DNA from 3 places in the Arthrobacter sp. JZ12 genome. Region 1 is predicted to be linked to each of the others. Evidence: riboswitches for the same ligand, from Rfam matches in the RefSeq annotation. Region 1 holds a riboswitch; each other region holds the start of a gene.
The links. Region 1 has a riboswitch for thiamine pyrophosphate ahead of GC088_RS06765 (bifunctional hydroxymethylpyrimidine kinase/phosphomethylpyrimidine kinase). Riboswitches for the same ligand answer to the same signal wherever they lie in the genome.

Region 1 (4,342 bases):
CGCGATCCCGCTCGAACAAGGCTGCAGTCCCTGCCGATGCAGCACCCGCAGAACCGTTGTCCGTAGAACCGGTCGGAACTGCGGAACCCGCGCAGGAAAACGAAGAAGCCGTGCGCACGACTGGATCCGGCGGTGTCGAGGCGGAAGCGACAGCGGCGGAGATGTCCGGAACTGACGAGGTGCCGGAAACAGATGCGGCGGACGAGGCAGGCAAGACCGCTGCTGCCTCCGCTCAGGTGCCCGAACCCTTCACGGTCCCGGACTCGCCCGTCTCGCTGCTCTTCCACGCACCGGACCTGACTGCCGTCGTCCCGCGCGCCGCTACCAAGGCTGCTCCGGTCGAGGACGACACCGAAGACTCTGACGGGGACGAGGAGTCCCGCGGCCGCCGCCGAAGCCGGCGCAACAGGAACCGGAACCGCTCAGGCGAGGGCGAAGGCACGGAATCGGAGTCCAAGCCGCAGAGCAGCGAATCGCCGGACGAGGGTGAATCGGTGACGTCGCGCCGCCGTCGTCGTCGTCGCCGCGGTGATGAGGACCTGGAACTGACCGGCGGGCAGGATGACGATCCGCCGAACACCGTGACGCGTGTTCGTGCACCGCGCCAGAGCCAGGAAGCCGTGTCCGACCGCGTCACCAGCGTGAAGGGCTCAACGCGGTTGGAGGCGAAGAAGCAGCGCCGCCGTGAATCACGCGACTCCGGCCGTCGCCGCCACGTCATCACCGAGGCCGAGTTCCTGGCGCGGCGCGAGTCCGTCGACCGCCAGATGGTCGTCCGCCAGCGCGACGACAGGATCCAGATCGCCGTCATGGAGGACGGCGTGCTGGCAGAGCACTTCGTCTCCAAGACTCAGCAGGACTCCCTGATCGGGAACGTGTACCTCGGCAAGGTCCAGAACGTCCTGCCCAGCATGGAGGCAGCCTTCATCGATATCGGGCGCGGGCGCAACGCGGTGCTGTACGCCGGTGAGGTGAACTGGGACGCCGCCGGGCTGGACGGCCAGCCGCGCCGCATCGAGCTGGCGCTGAAGTCGGGTGATTCGGTACTGGTCCAGGTCACCAAGGACCCGGTGGGCCACAAGGGCGCCCGCCTTACCAGCCAGATCTCCCTGCCCGGCCGCTACCTCGTGTACGTACCGGGTGGATCGATGACCGGCATCTCGCGGAAGCTACCCGACGTCGAACGCAACCGGCTCAAGCGCATCCTCAAGGACCGCCTGCCCGAGAATGCAGGCGTCATTGTGCGCACCGCCGCAGAGGGTGCCAGCGAAGAGGAGCTCACGCACGACATCAACCGCCTGCGTTCCCAGTGGGAAGCGATCGAGGGTAAGGCGGCATCAACCAAGACGCTCGCTCCCGAACTGCTGTACGGGGAGCCCGACCTCACCATCAAGGTGGTCCGCGACGTCTTCAACGAGGACTTCTCCAAGCTGATCGTCTCCGGCGAGGAGGCTTGGGACACCATCGAGGCCTACGTCATGTACGTTGCCCCCGACCTGGTGGGCAGGCTCGAGAAATGGACCGTGGATGAAGACATCTTCGCTGCGCGGCGTATCGATGAGCAGATCCACAAGGCGCTGGAGCGGAAGGTGTTCCTCCCGTCCGGCGGTTCGCTGGTGATCGACCGGACTGAGGCGATGACCGTCGTCGACGTCAACACCGGAAAGTTCACCGGCAGCGGCGGCAACCTCGAAGAGACGGTGACCAAGAACAACCTCGAGGCCGCCGAGGAAGTTGTGCGCCAGCTGAGGCTGCGTGACATCGGCGGCATCATTGTCATCGACTTCATCGACATGGTGCTTGAAGCCAACCGTGACCTGGTTCTGCGCCGACTGGTCGAGTGCCTCGGACGCGACCGCACCAAGCACCAGGTTGCCGAGGTGACCTCGCTCGGCCTGGTCCAGATGACACGGAAGCGCATGGGCACCGGCCTGCTTGAGGTCTTCGGTGAGAACTGTGAGCACTGTGGCGGACGCGGCGTCGTCACCCATGACGAGCCGGTCGAGCACCGTCGCCACGCAGTCTCGCCTGATAACCACCAGCAGCACCTGCGCCAGGAGAAGATATCCCGCAGCGAGCGCAAGCGCCGGGCGCGGAACCAGCAGCAGGAGGAGCAGGCACCGGCACCGGAGCAGAAGTCCGACGACGCCGAACGGCAGGCGCGTGCCGAGGCTGCCCGTGCCGCCCTGGCCAACATCGCTGCTGCCACCCATGCAGCACATGAACACGAAGATCATCCGGTTGAGCCGGCAGCGTCCTCTGCGGCTGTCCTGACGATAAATGGGGAGAAGGTGAGCCTTCCGCGCGGTGAGAGTGTTCCTGCTCCCGTTCGCGAGGAGCCCCGCCTGACGCTGGAGAGCCTCACGGAAGCCTTCAACCGCTTCCCTTCGGCAGCACAGGATGACGCATCCGCAACTGCGTCGGTGGAGCCCGGGGAGCCGGTAGAGCCGGCCGCCGAGGTTGAGAAGGAACAGGCACGCCCCACCCAGCAGCCGGTGCAGGGGGAGCCTGAAGCTCCGTCGTCGAGCCGGCGGAAGCGGCGCCACCGGGCTGCCAGCAGCGCGCAGGGCTCGGCCGCCACATCGACTATCGAGCGGGCTGCCGAGGCGGAGGTTCAGCATGCGGCGGGAACACAGCATGTAGCCCGCGCGCACACGCCCGCGCCGAAGCCGCAGACTACCGAGGAACCTACGATCCTCGGGGTAGGGGTTCCTGCTTCGGAGCTCTAGTACCAGCTCTACCCAGCTACGCCAGCGGCCGCTCCCGGTATGGGAGCGGCCGCTGTCATATGTGGGCGGAAATGTCGGTCGCCACCATCGGGGCGGGGTAGGGTGGGGCGAAGTGACACGCGGTGCCGGTCCTTTCCGGCTGAGATGAGACGCGTTGAACCTGATCTAGAGATGGCCGCCGCCCGGCGGCCTTTGGCCTAGCGGAGGGATGTCGCGAATGAGTATTCGCACGCTCGTGCAGCACCCAGAAGACATTGAAAGCCCTGAGAACCACGGGAACCGGGAAAACCCTGCACAGCCCGTGCGGGTGACCACCATTCCGCGCGTGCTGAGTATTGCGGGGACTGATCCGACGGGCGGAGCAGGGATTCAGGCGGACCTGAAGAGCATCGGTGCCCAGGGCGGGTACGGCATGGCGGTTGTTACCTCGCTCGTTGCCCAGAACACCCTTGGTGTGCGAAGCGTGCATACCCCGCCGCCCGCATTCCTTGAGGAGCAGCTTCGCGCCGTCAGCGACGACGTGGTAATCGATGCGGTGAAGATCGGCATGCTGGGGGATGCGCAGACCATCCACACGGTGAAGGAGTGGCTCCCGCTCGTGGCGGGTGCCGTCGTCGTGCTTGATCCGGTCATGGTGGCCACCAGCGGAGACCGCCTTCTGGCAGCCGACGCCGAGGAAGCCCTGCGCGGGCTGGTTCCGCTGGCCGATCTGGTGACGCCGAACCTTCCCGAACTCGCTGTGCTGGTCAACGAACCCGTCGCTGCGAACTGGGAGGCTGCCCTGAAGCAGGGCGAACGGCTTGCTTTGTCCACCGGCACAGCGGTGCTCGTCAAGGGCGGCCATCTGGCCGGAACCGATTGCCCGGACGCACTGGTTGATCCCTCCGCGGGTACGGCCGTCGTTACGGTTGTGGGCGGACCCCGCGTGCAGACCCGGCACACTCACGGAACCGGCTGCTCCCTGTCTGCTGCCCTGGCCACAGTCCATGCACAGACCGGCAACTGGGAACAGTCCCTGCGATCGGTCAAGAACTGGCTGCAGGGTGCCCTTGAGCGGGCCGGCGAACTGGAGGTGGGTCACGGCAACGGACCGATCCACCACTTCCATTCCTTCGTACCCTCCGCCGGTTCCTCCGCCGGTTCCTCCGCCGGTTCCTCCGCCGGTTCCTCGGCCGGTTCCTCCGCCGGCAAGCAGCCGGGCGATACCAGGCCGTTCAGCGAGCAGGCCTGGGAGCGAACCACCCGAACCCGCACGGCGGTTGAGTCCCTGAGCTTCGTAACGGCGCTGGGCAACGGTACGCTACCCGCCGACCAGTTTGCCTACTACCTTGAGCAGGACGCTCTGTACCTCCGGGGCTACTCGCGCGTTCTGGCCAGGGCAAGCTCCCTCGCTCCAAGCGAAGCCGAGCAGCTCTTCTGGGCTGCGTCCGCGCAGAACTGCCTGGAGGTTGAGTCGGAACTGCACCGCACCTGGCTCTCGGGCCGCACCCTTGACGCCGGTCAGGGCCCGGTTACCAAGGCGTATGTTGACCATCTGCTGGCGGCCGCAGGGAATGCGAGCTACCCCGTCCTCGTTGCGGCCGTGCTGCCCTGCTACTGGCTGTACGCGCACG
Region 2 (4,342 bases), 860 kb from region 1:
CTTCTCACCTGGATAATCCTGCAGTTCACGGGATTGGGCTATCATCCGGATCTGTTCTGGCTGGCCTGGCTCCTGCCGCTGATCGTGGCGGCAGGAGTCACGGCCGGCACAGCCTGGTGGTTCGGCCGCCACAGGGAGCAGGCTGACCAGGCGGCTATGACGGCAATCCTCAAGCGGCGCTGAGTATCGCCGCATAACGCGCTTTCAAAGGTCGGCCCGGCCCTCGAATGATGAGGATGCCAGGGCATGTTCGCGCTTCGGTATCCTGCCCGCCCGTGCCGCAAGCCTGCCGGCAATCACCGCGTGGCGGAAAGCACTTGCCATCGCAACCGGATCCTGGGCCCTGGTGACAGCGGTAGCCAGCAGAACGGCGTCGCACCCAAGTTCCATTGCAAGGGCCGCATCCGATGCGGTGCCGATCCCGGCGTCGAGCACTACCGGAACCGATGCCCGGGACACGATCAGTTCGATGTTGTGCGGATTCAGGATCCCCAGTCCGGTACCGATCGGAGCTCCCAGCGGCATCACAGCGGCCGCGCCGAGCTGCTCCAGGCGGAGGGCGAGCACCGGATCGTCATTGGTGTAGGCGAACACGGTAAAGCCCCGCCCGACGAGCTGCTCCGTTGCCTCCACCAGTTCGACGGCGTCGGGCAGCAGCGTCTGCTCATCCGCAATAACTTCCAGCTTCACCCAGTTCGTCTCCAGCGCCTCCCTGCCCAGTTCGGCGGTCAGCACTGCCTCCCGGGCCGTGAAGCAGCCCGCGGTGTTAGGCAGGATTCTCATCCCCTGTCCCTCAAGCAACTGGAACAGACTAGCGCCCGCTTGTGGCGTGTAGCGCCGCATGGCCACCGTCGTCAGCTCTGTGCCCGAGGCCGCCAGTGCTTCGCCCAGTCCGTCCACGCTGGGAGCTCCCCCCGTCCCCATGATCAGTCGGGATGCGAGCGCTATCCCGTCGATCACCAGCGGGTCAGCGGGCTGGGGTGCCAAGTTCTCCTGCACCTTAAAGTTCCCCTGCACGTTAGTGTTTTCCTGCACGTTAGTGTTTTCCTGCAACTCAGCCTCCCTGTACTGCTGTGACGAGTTCGATGTCGTCGCCATCGGCCAACTGCAGGCCCGCCCACTGGCTGCGCGGCACCACTGTGGCATTCACCGCGACGGCCACGCCAAGACGGGCTCCGTCTGCAGGCTGCCCGGACGGCGCCAGGGGCCTGCCGGTATGTTCTGCGACCAGCTGAAGCAGGTCGGCAGCCGCCGTCGATAGCGTTTCGCCGTTCACCGTAACGGTGCGGGCGGCCTGTACTTGTTGAGTGCTCATACACTTCCCTTCTGGAACCTGTCGGGCCGGTACCGCTCATGGCCTGCCGGCAGCGGCTTGCCTTCCGCAAGATCAATGCAAGCGGCCGCCGCAGCGGGGGTCAGCAGCACCCCGTGCCGGAAGAAGCCTGTGGCCACGATGAGGCCGTCGTTTCCCGGGACACAGCCCATCAGCGGCGCGTTGTCCGGCGTGCCCGGACGGGCCCGGCAAAGCACTTCCTCCAGCTCAAGTTCTGCTACGGCCGGAATCAACTGCTGCGCATCCCGGAGCAGCTGATAGACACCGCCCGCGGACACCGCACCGCTGCCGTCCTCCCTCATTGTGGCGCCGATAACCACTGTCCCGTCTTCGCGCGGCACCACGTACACCGCATGACCGCGGACCAGTCCACGCACGGTGGCGTTGAGCAGCGGCCTCAAGGTCGTCGGCACGCGCAGCCGGAGGATGTCGCCGTACACGGGACGCAGTGGAAGCGGGACGGGCAGTCCCTCGAGGGTTGCTGCGTCAAGCCCGTTGGCAACAACGGTGGAGCGGGCACGAACGGCACTGCCGTCGTCGAGCATTACCCCCGTCACCGTCGTCCCGCTGCGCTGGAGCGCAGTGGCGCGCATCCCGATGACCTGCCCCCGAGCGCGAACCGCAACGAGCAGCGACTCTGCGAGCTTCCGTGGATCCACCTGGTGGTCACCGGCGGCACGAAATGCACCGGTTGGTGCCGGCCCGATCAGGGGTTCGGAGCGGCGCACCTCGCGCACCGGAAGCTGTTCGACATCAAGTCCGTGCAGTTTCTGCACCTCGCGGAGGTCCGCGAGGGACTGCCGGTCAGCCGCATCGACGGCGAGCACCACGGTCCCGGTCCCGCGGTATTCGGGATCGATGCCGGTCCACTCGAGGGAGGCTAGGAACTCCGGGTAACGGGCTGCCGAGTCGAGAGTCAACTGCAGGAGGTGTTCCTCGCGGTAGTGCAGTTCACTGGCCGGCGCGATCATGCCGGCGGCGGCGTGGGTGGCTCCGGTCGCGGGCGCCGGATCGATCACGACGGCGGTCAGGCCCCTGCGGAGAGCTTCCCACGCAATACCCAGCCCTACGATCCCACCGCCGACGACGGCGACATCCACCTCTGTTTCCACAGGAGTCCTTCCCTACGCCGGCATGACCCGGATCAGGTTTGTTGTTTCCACAACGCGGTCGGCGCCGAACGCCCTCTCAGCCGTTGGCACTGAACCAAGTCAGCGCGGCACGGCTCCCGCAGTACCCCCTTATTGTAGGTGGCATGCAAACTTCCGCCGCTCGCCTGTACCTGTGCACCGATTCCCGCCCGCAACAAAACGACTTCGCCGACTTCGTCGACGCAGCATTCGCCGGCGGTGTGGACATCATCCAGTTGCGGGACAAGAACCTGGAAGCGGCGGAAGAACTCGAGGTTCTGGAGGTGCTCCGGGCAGCCGCAGTGGCGCATGGAAAGCTCTGGGCCGTGAACGACCGCGCCGATATCGCCGCCGCAAGCGGCGCACCGGTCCTGCACGTTGGTCAGCGGGATCTTCCGCCCGGTATTGCCCGGCCTTTCCTGCACGACGGCGGCATCCTGGGCCTGTCGACACACTCCCCGGTCGAGGCTGCTGCTGCGGCGGCAAACCCGAACGTGGACTACTTCTGCGTCGGGCCCCTGTGGGCTACGCCCACCAAGCCCGGGAGGGCCGCCGTCGGACTCGAGTTGGTGCAGGAAGCAGCGCGTCTGGAGCAGGCGCACGAAGCCGAAGGCCGGGCGCTCAAGCCCTGGTTCGCCATCGGCGGGATCGACCAGCAGAATATAGGCGACGTGATTGAGGCAGGCGCGAGCCGCGTCGTCGTCGTTCGCGCCATCACTGAGGCGACGGACCCCAAAGCGGCTGCCCAGGCACTGCGTGCGGAGCTTCCCGCCTAGCTATTGTCTGCCCGCTCAACGCGTTTCAACAATTTTTCAAAGCGAGGGACGCATACGGGCCAAGAATGTCGGAGGCGGGTGATGGACTGTAGTCATGGCTCAGGCGACGGCTACCAAGGATCTCCGCTCCGATGGTGCGGCCTCCCTTGAACCTGCGCGCATTGCGGTAGGGAGTGGTGCGCGCGAGAGTGATGCCCGCGGGGAAGCCAGTGCGCGGTGCTCGTGTGGGCGGCCGTACCTGTGTACGGGCCTGTTTTGTCCGGGCCCGCCGCGGTACTGCAACGGGTTCGAGCTGGACTCCACCACCGATGAGGAAGAACGCGCCCGGGTTGAGGCAGCTGAGCCGGAGACGCTGATGCGGATGCTCGCCACCTCGAACCCATGGTTGCAGGGGCTGCCCGACGCCCTTGATCTGCTGCTGGCGGCGGACCGGTTGGAGTCGTGGGTGGCAGCGCAGAAGGTTGCGCTGACTGCTCAGGTCTTCCGTCAGGTCGACGGGCACGAAGCCGGCCGTACCGGTGAAGAGCACCCGCCGGGGACTCATCCGCTGGCCGCTGAGGAGATTGCGCCTTTGCTGCGGGTACCCGGCCGGACGGCGCATCGAATGCTTCGGAACTCGCTACGCCTGGCTGATGATCTTCCCGCCACCTGGGAGGCTCTGGAAGCCGGTAGCATCACTACCGCGCAGGCCCGGGTGATCGTGGAGGAATCCTCCTTCATCCCGGCCCACGCGGTGCCACACTTCGAAGAGACGATCCTGGAAACCGCGGCCATGTTGACTCCACCGAAGCTTGCGCGGCGGTGCCGGCGGCTGCGGGAGGAACTGCATCCGGATTCCATTGTCGAACGGGCCAACCGGGCGCGGAAGGCCCGGGACGTGACCGTGCAGCCGGACCAGGACGGGATGGCCTGGCTTTCGGCGTACCTGCCCGCCGAGCAAGCCGTCGGTATTTTCAACCGGGTCGACACCGCCGCCCGTTCCCTCCAAGGACCCGAGGAACACCGTACCCTTGCCCAGCTCCGTGCCGACGTTTTCACGGACGTGCTCACCCACACCTGCACAGGGAACCCGGAGAAGGGCACCGGGTACCGCGGCATCGGAG
Region 3 (4,342 bases), 1.3 Mb from region 1:
TGACGGCCAGGATCCTGCTTCCAAGAGCGGAGGTGAAGTCGCGATCATGTGTCACGGAAACCACGCAAGTGCCCGAGCTGATAAGTTCGGCGAGCAACCCGACCAGTTCCGCCCAGGTGTTGGCGTCCTGACCGAACGTGGGCTCGTCCAGAATCAGGAGGTCGGGTTGGGTCGCGAGCATCGTGGCAACGGACAGCCGCCGTTTCTCGCCTCCGGAGAGTGTGAAGGGGTTCGCTTTCAGCAGCCCGGTCAGTCGCAGCCGCTCCACGAGGGGGTCCACGCGCCGTCGTACCTCTTCCTCAGGCAGGCGGGCCACCCGGCGGGGGCCGAACTCAAGCTCCTCGACCACCGACGGCGTGAGGAATTGGTGCTCCGGCTCCTGGAAGACAGTGCCAATCCGGTCCACCAGATCGGCCGACTTCCACCGGTGCGGCCTGTTTCCGGCGCCGCGCGCCAGCGGCTCGAGCGCGCTCAGCTCGCCGCCGCGGGGCTGCAGCAGTCCTGCCAGGGTAAGTGCGAGCGTGGACTTCCCCGCTCCGTTGGGACCGAGCACGCTGAGGGACTCACCCCGGCGCAGGGTGAGGTCGACGCCGTCGAGCACTGCTGCCCCTCGCCGTCTACGCGCCACGGACAGGCCCGACGCCTGCAACAGGTCCTCGCTGTCGCCGGCGAGCCCGGACTGCGCGGCCGGGCCTGCCGTGGAGAGCGGGGAGTGCCCCGGGACCCAGACACCCGCCTCAATGAGGCGGGCCCGCGTTGCTTCCTGGTGCAGTACCACGCCCGGCTTTCCGTCGGCGAGGATGCCGCCGTCGGAATCAAGGACCACCACGCGGTCCACAACACCCGCCCACACGTCGACGCGGTGCTCCACCACCACCAGGGTGGCGGAAGTGCGGTCCAGCACGCGCACGACGGCGTCCCTCACCTCGAGGACGCCGGCCGGGTCGAGGTTCGCGGTTGGTTCGTCGAGGAGCAGCAAACCCGGCTGCATGGCCAGCACGGCTGCCAGCGCCAGCCGCTGCTTCTGCCCCCCGGAGAGGGCCGTGGTCGGATGGTTGAGGGGCACTTCGAGGCCGACGTCGCCAAGCGCCCGGTGGACCCGCGGCCAGATCTCATCCCGCGGCACCGCCAGGTTCTCGGCGCCGAACGCGACCTCGTCCCCCACGCGGGCCAGAACCAGCTGGGTGTCGGGATCCTGCAGGACAAGCCCGGAACGGCCGCGCGCGGCTGCCGGCCGCGCGCCGTCGACAGCCAGTTCGCCGGCCTGCTCACCCTCTTCCTGCTCGCCCAAGACGCCCGCCAGGCCATGCAGCAGTGTGGACTTGCCGGCACCGGAGGCACCCAGCAGCAGTACGCGCTCGCCCTCACCAATGGACAGGTCGACGTCGCGGACCGCCCAGCGCGAGCGCCCGGAGTGCCGCCAGCCCCAGCCCCGGGCGGTGACTGACACTCCCATGTCAGACGTCGGCGGTGCGGCCCGAAGCAAACGATGACAACGCGCCCGTCTTCGCCAGCCCGCGGGTGGCAAGCCAGGACAGCAGGCCTGCCAGCACGACGCCGGAAATTGCGGCGAAAACCCCGTACACCAGCTTGTAGTCGAGCGCCCAGGCGGCGTTGTACATGATGTTTTCGCTGATCGCGAGGGCAAGTCCGGCGCTCAGTCCCGCGAGGAGCGCAACGCCCAGGTTCCAGCGACGGTAGAGGAACAGGGCGAATACCAGTTCAGCACCGATCCCCTGGATGAGGCCGGAGAGGAGGACAGCGACGCCGAACTGGGTGCCGATCAGTGCGGATACGGCTGCCGCGACAACCTCGCAGTAGATGGCCGCGCCGGGCTTGCGGATGATGAGTCCGCCCAGCACGCCGGCGATGAGCCAACCGCCGGTGTAGAGCCCGGCCAGCGGCGGGTAGGCAGCGGTCACCGCGGCGATGCCGCTGTAACCAGCCGACCACGCGAAGAAGATGACGCCCACGGCGACGGAGATGACGGATGCGACGACGATATCGACGACGCGCCATTCGTACCGGCGCCGGCTTGTGGGCTGCGAAGACTGAGTTGCAGTCATGGGTGGGATCCTCCTGGATACAGGAGGGGAGGGCATACCGGCACGCCGCCGGCCGCCCTGAGAACTCGACTCCCTTCGCCGGTACTAGCCGGATCAGGTTCGAGGGTCTGCGGTGGTCCGCACTCTCAGCGCCCTCCACCAATGTGGATGCGCTCCCCTGTCGTTGTTTTGAGCGAAGTCCACTTTACACCCGGAAAGGGGGTAACCGGGACCTCGAGGTCGTTCCTTACGCGCTCGGTAACGCTAGGCTGGAAGCAAAGCTAAGCCGACTGAAGGAGGCGCCATGAATCTGATTTTCAAGCTGATGGGTGTGGGACTGGGCATCGGTGCGGGCCTCGTGAGCACGCAGCTGGTGGACTTCCTCTGGAAGCGCGTGACCGGCAACGAGCCCCCGAAGGACAAGGAGGGTCTGGAGAACAGCCTCCGTTCTGCACTGGCCTTCGCGATCATCTCCGGAAGCGTGAGCACCACCATCCGCGTTCTCACCAACCGCACCACGCAGCGGGCCATCCAGCGCTACGAGAACACCCGCCACCTCACCTAGGCTCAGCTATCGGATGCGCGGTCACCCTTCTCACGATGGCGGGTGGCCGCGTGTTCCACGACCTCGTTCAGGTCGTCCCTGCTGAGCAGGTCCTTGCGCAGGTGCTTGGTCCGGTAGCCTGCCCGGCCAACCATGTGGGCCGAGACCGGTGCCGTGAGGAGCTGAAAGATCCAGCAGACAATGAGAACCGGCACCAGCGCCCAGCTACGTAGCTCCACGGCGATCGCCAGCAGGAAAAGCAGCAGCCCCAGCACCTGCGGCTTGGTTGCCGCGTGCATCCGGCTCAGCAGGTCCGGAAAGCGCAAAAGCCCGACGGCGGCCGCGAGGGACATCAGCGCACCGCCCAGCAGCAGGGCGGCTGTCAGTCCGTTCAACAGAGCTTCCATGGCGACCTCACTTCTTGGCGTCCGTGACGAAGCGGGCAACTGTCACCGAAGCAATGAACCCGATCACCGAGATGGCCACCAGTATGGCCAGGTGGTTGGTGTGCCGATTCACCACCATGTCGACGGCGAGGGAGCCGCCCACGATGGCCAGCAGCACGTCCACTGCGAGAACGCGGTCAAGGATCGACGGCCCCTTCGCCACGCGGTAGATGGTGCAGAGGGCAGCGATCCCGAGGATCACCGCGATGATGCCCGCCGTGACTCCTGTTAGTACGCTCATTCCGCCTCCCTTCCGTTGCTGCTTTCGACTCCGCTGCCCTGGGCGCCCGCGGGGATGCCTTCCCGCTCCGCCTTGAGGAGTGCGAGGTCCTCGCGGGTGCCCATGATCCGGATGAGCCACTCCTCGGTGCGGAGGACCCCGCGCCGAATATTCGTGGCGTCGTCATCCGTTGCCACATTCAGGCAGTGGAGGTAGAGCGTGGAGGTGGAACGGTCCACTTCCACCACCAGGGATCCCGGGATGAGGGAGATCGCGTGGCCGGTGGCAGTGACCAGCAGGTCGGACGGGCTGCGGAGCTTCACCGCGACCACTGCATTCTTGAGCCGGGGCCCGCGGGTGAGCGCCAACCAGAAGACCTGGAGGCTTGCCAACACCAGTTCGTAGAGGAAGCGGCCTGCGAAGCCCGCCGCGTAGAGGACGTTGAACCGCCCGCTCAGTTCCACGGGCGGGAGGTACAGCAGGTTCGCCACCACAAACGCGATGAGAGCTCCGAAGAGCAGGTTGCCCGGGCTGAAGTCCTGCCACAGGGCTCCCCAGACCAGCACCAGCCAGATCAGCAGCGGCAGTTCCACCCGGAGTGGGATACGTTGTCTTGTCACGGCGCTACTCCTGCCGAAGTAGTTTGGGCCGCCGCCGTCGCGCCCTCGCCGAGGACGGCGTCGATGTAGGGGGTGCGCTCCAGCATCTGCTCGGCTGCCTGATCACTGAGGGAGAACAGCGGTCCCGCGAAGACGGTGAGCGAAACGCCCAGTGCCACCAGCCCCACCGTTGCCCCCACCATGGTGCGCGGAAGCAGGTTGACGGGCTTCCGGCCGGCGAAGCGCCCCTCGGTGTGCCCCACAACGCGTCCGGAGGTGCGGATGGCGGAGCCGTCCTCGCGCTGTGCGAGCAGGATGGGGTCCGGGTGGGTTGCGTCCTCCGGCCTGCGCCAGAAGGCGCGGTTCCAGACCCTCGCTATGACCAGCAGGGTGATCAGGCTGGTCAGCACGCCTCCACCTACCAGGACGTAGGCCACCGGCGTTGCCAGTTCCACGCCTGCCTGCAGCAGTCCGAGCTTTCCGAGGAA

Region 2: linked by a shared signal. The riboswitch ahead of thiO (glycine oxidase ThiO) and the one ahead of GC088_RS06765 (bifunctional hydroxymethylpyrimidine kinase/phosphomethylpyrimidine kinase) in region 1 are both predicted to bind thiamine pyrophosphate.
Region 3: linked by a shared signal. The riboswitch ahead of GC088_RS13005 (ECF transporter S component) and the one ahead of GC088_RS06765 (bifunctional hydroxymethylpyrimidine kinase/phosphomethylpyrimidine kinase) in region 1 are both predicted to bind thiamine pyrophosphate.

Annotation. Positions count from the first base shown of each region.
Region 1 is NZ_CP045246.1:1,466,608-1,470,949, forward strand. It holds gene GC088_RS06760 (Rne/Rng family ribonuclease) at 1-2,729, shown strand, start outside; TPP riboswitch at 2,838-2,955, shown strand; gene GC088_RS06765 (bifunctional hydroxymethylpyrimidine kinase/phosphomethylpyrimidine kinase) at 2,947-4,342, shown strand, end outside.
Region 2 is NZ_CP045246.1:2,325,813-2,330,154, forward strand. It holds gene GC088_RS10645 (hypothetical protein) at 1-183, shown strand, start outside; gene GC088_RS10650 (thiazole synthase) at 205-924, opposite strand; gene thiS (sulfur carrier protein ThiS) at 1,055-1,315, opposite strand; gene thiO (glycine oxidase ThiO) at 1,312-2,445, opposite strand; TPP riboswitch at 2,438-2,575, opposite strand; gene thiE (thiamine phosphate synthase) at 2,589-3,239, shown strand; gene GC088_RS10670 (HNH endonuclease signature motif containing protein) at 3,334-4,342, shown strand, end outside.
Region 3 is NZ_CP045246.1:2,795,528-2,799,869, forward strand. It holds gene GC088_RS13000 (ABC transporter ATP-binding protein) at 1-1,456, opposite strand, end outside; gene GC088_RS13005 (ECF transporter S component) at 1,458-2,066, opposite strand; TPP riboswitch at 2,120-2,235, opposite strand; gene GC088_RS13010 (DUF4235 domain-containing protein) at 2,350-2,610, shown strand; gene mnhG (monovalent cation/H(+) antiporter subunit G) at 2,613-2,996, opposite strand; gene GC088_RS13020 (MrpF/PhaF family protein) at 3,004-3,276, opposite strand; gene GC088_RS13025 (Na+/H+ antiporter subunit E) at 3,273-3,875, opposite strand; gene GC088_RS13030 (Na+/H+ antiporter subunit D) at 3,872-4,342, opposite strand, start outside.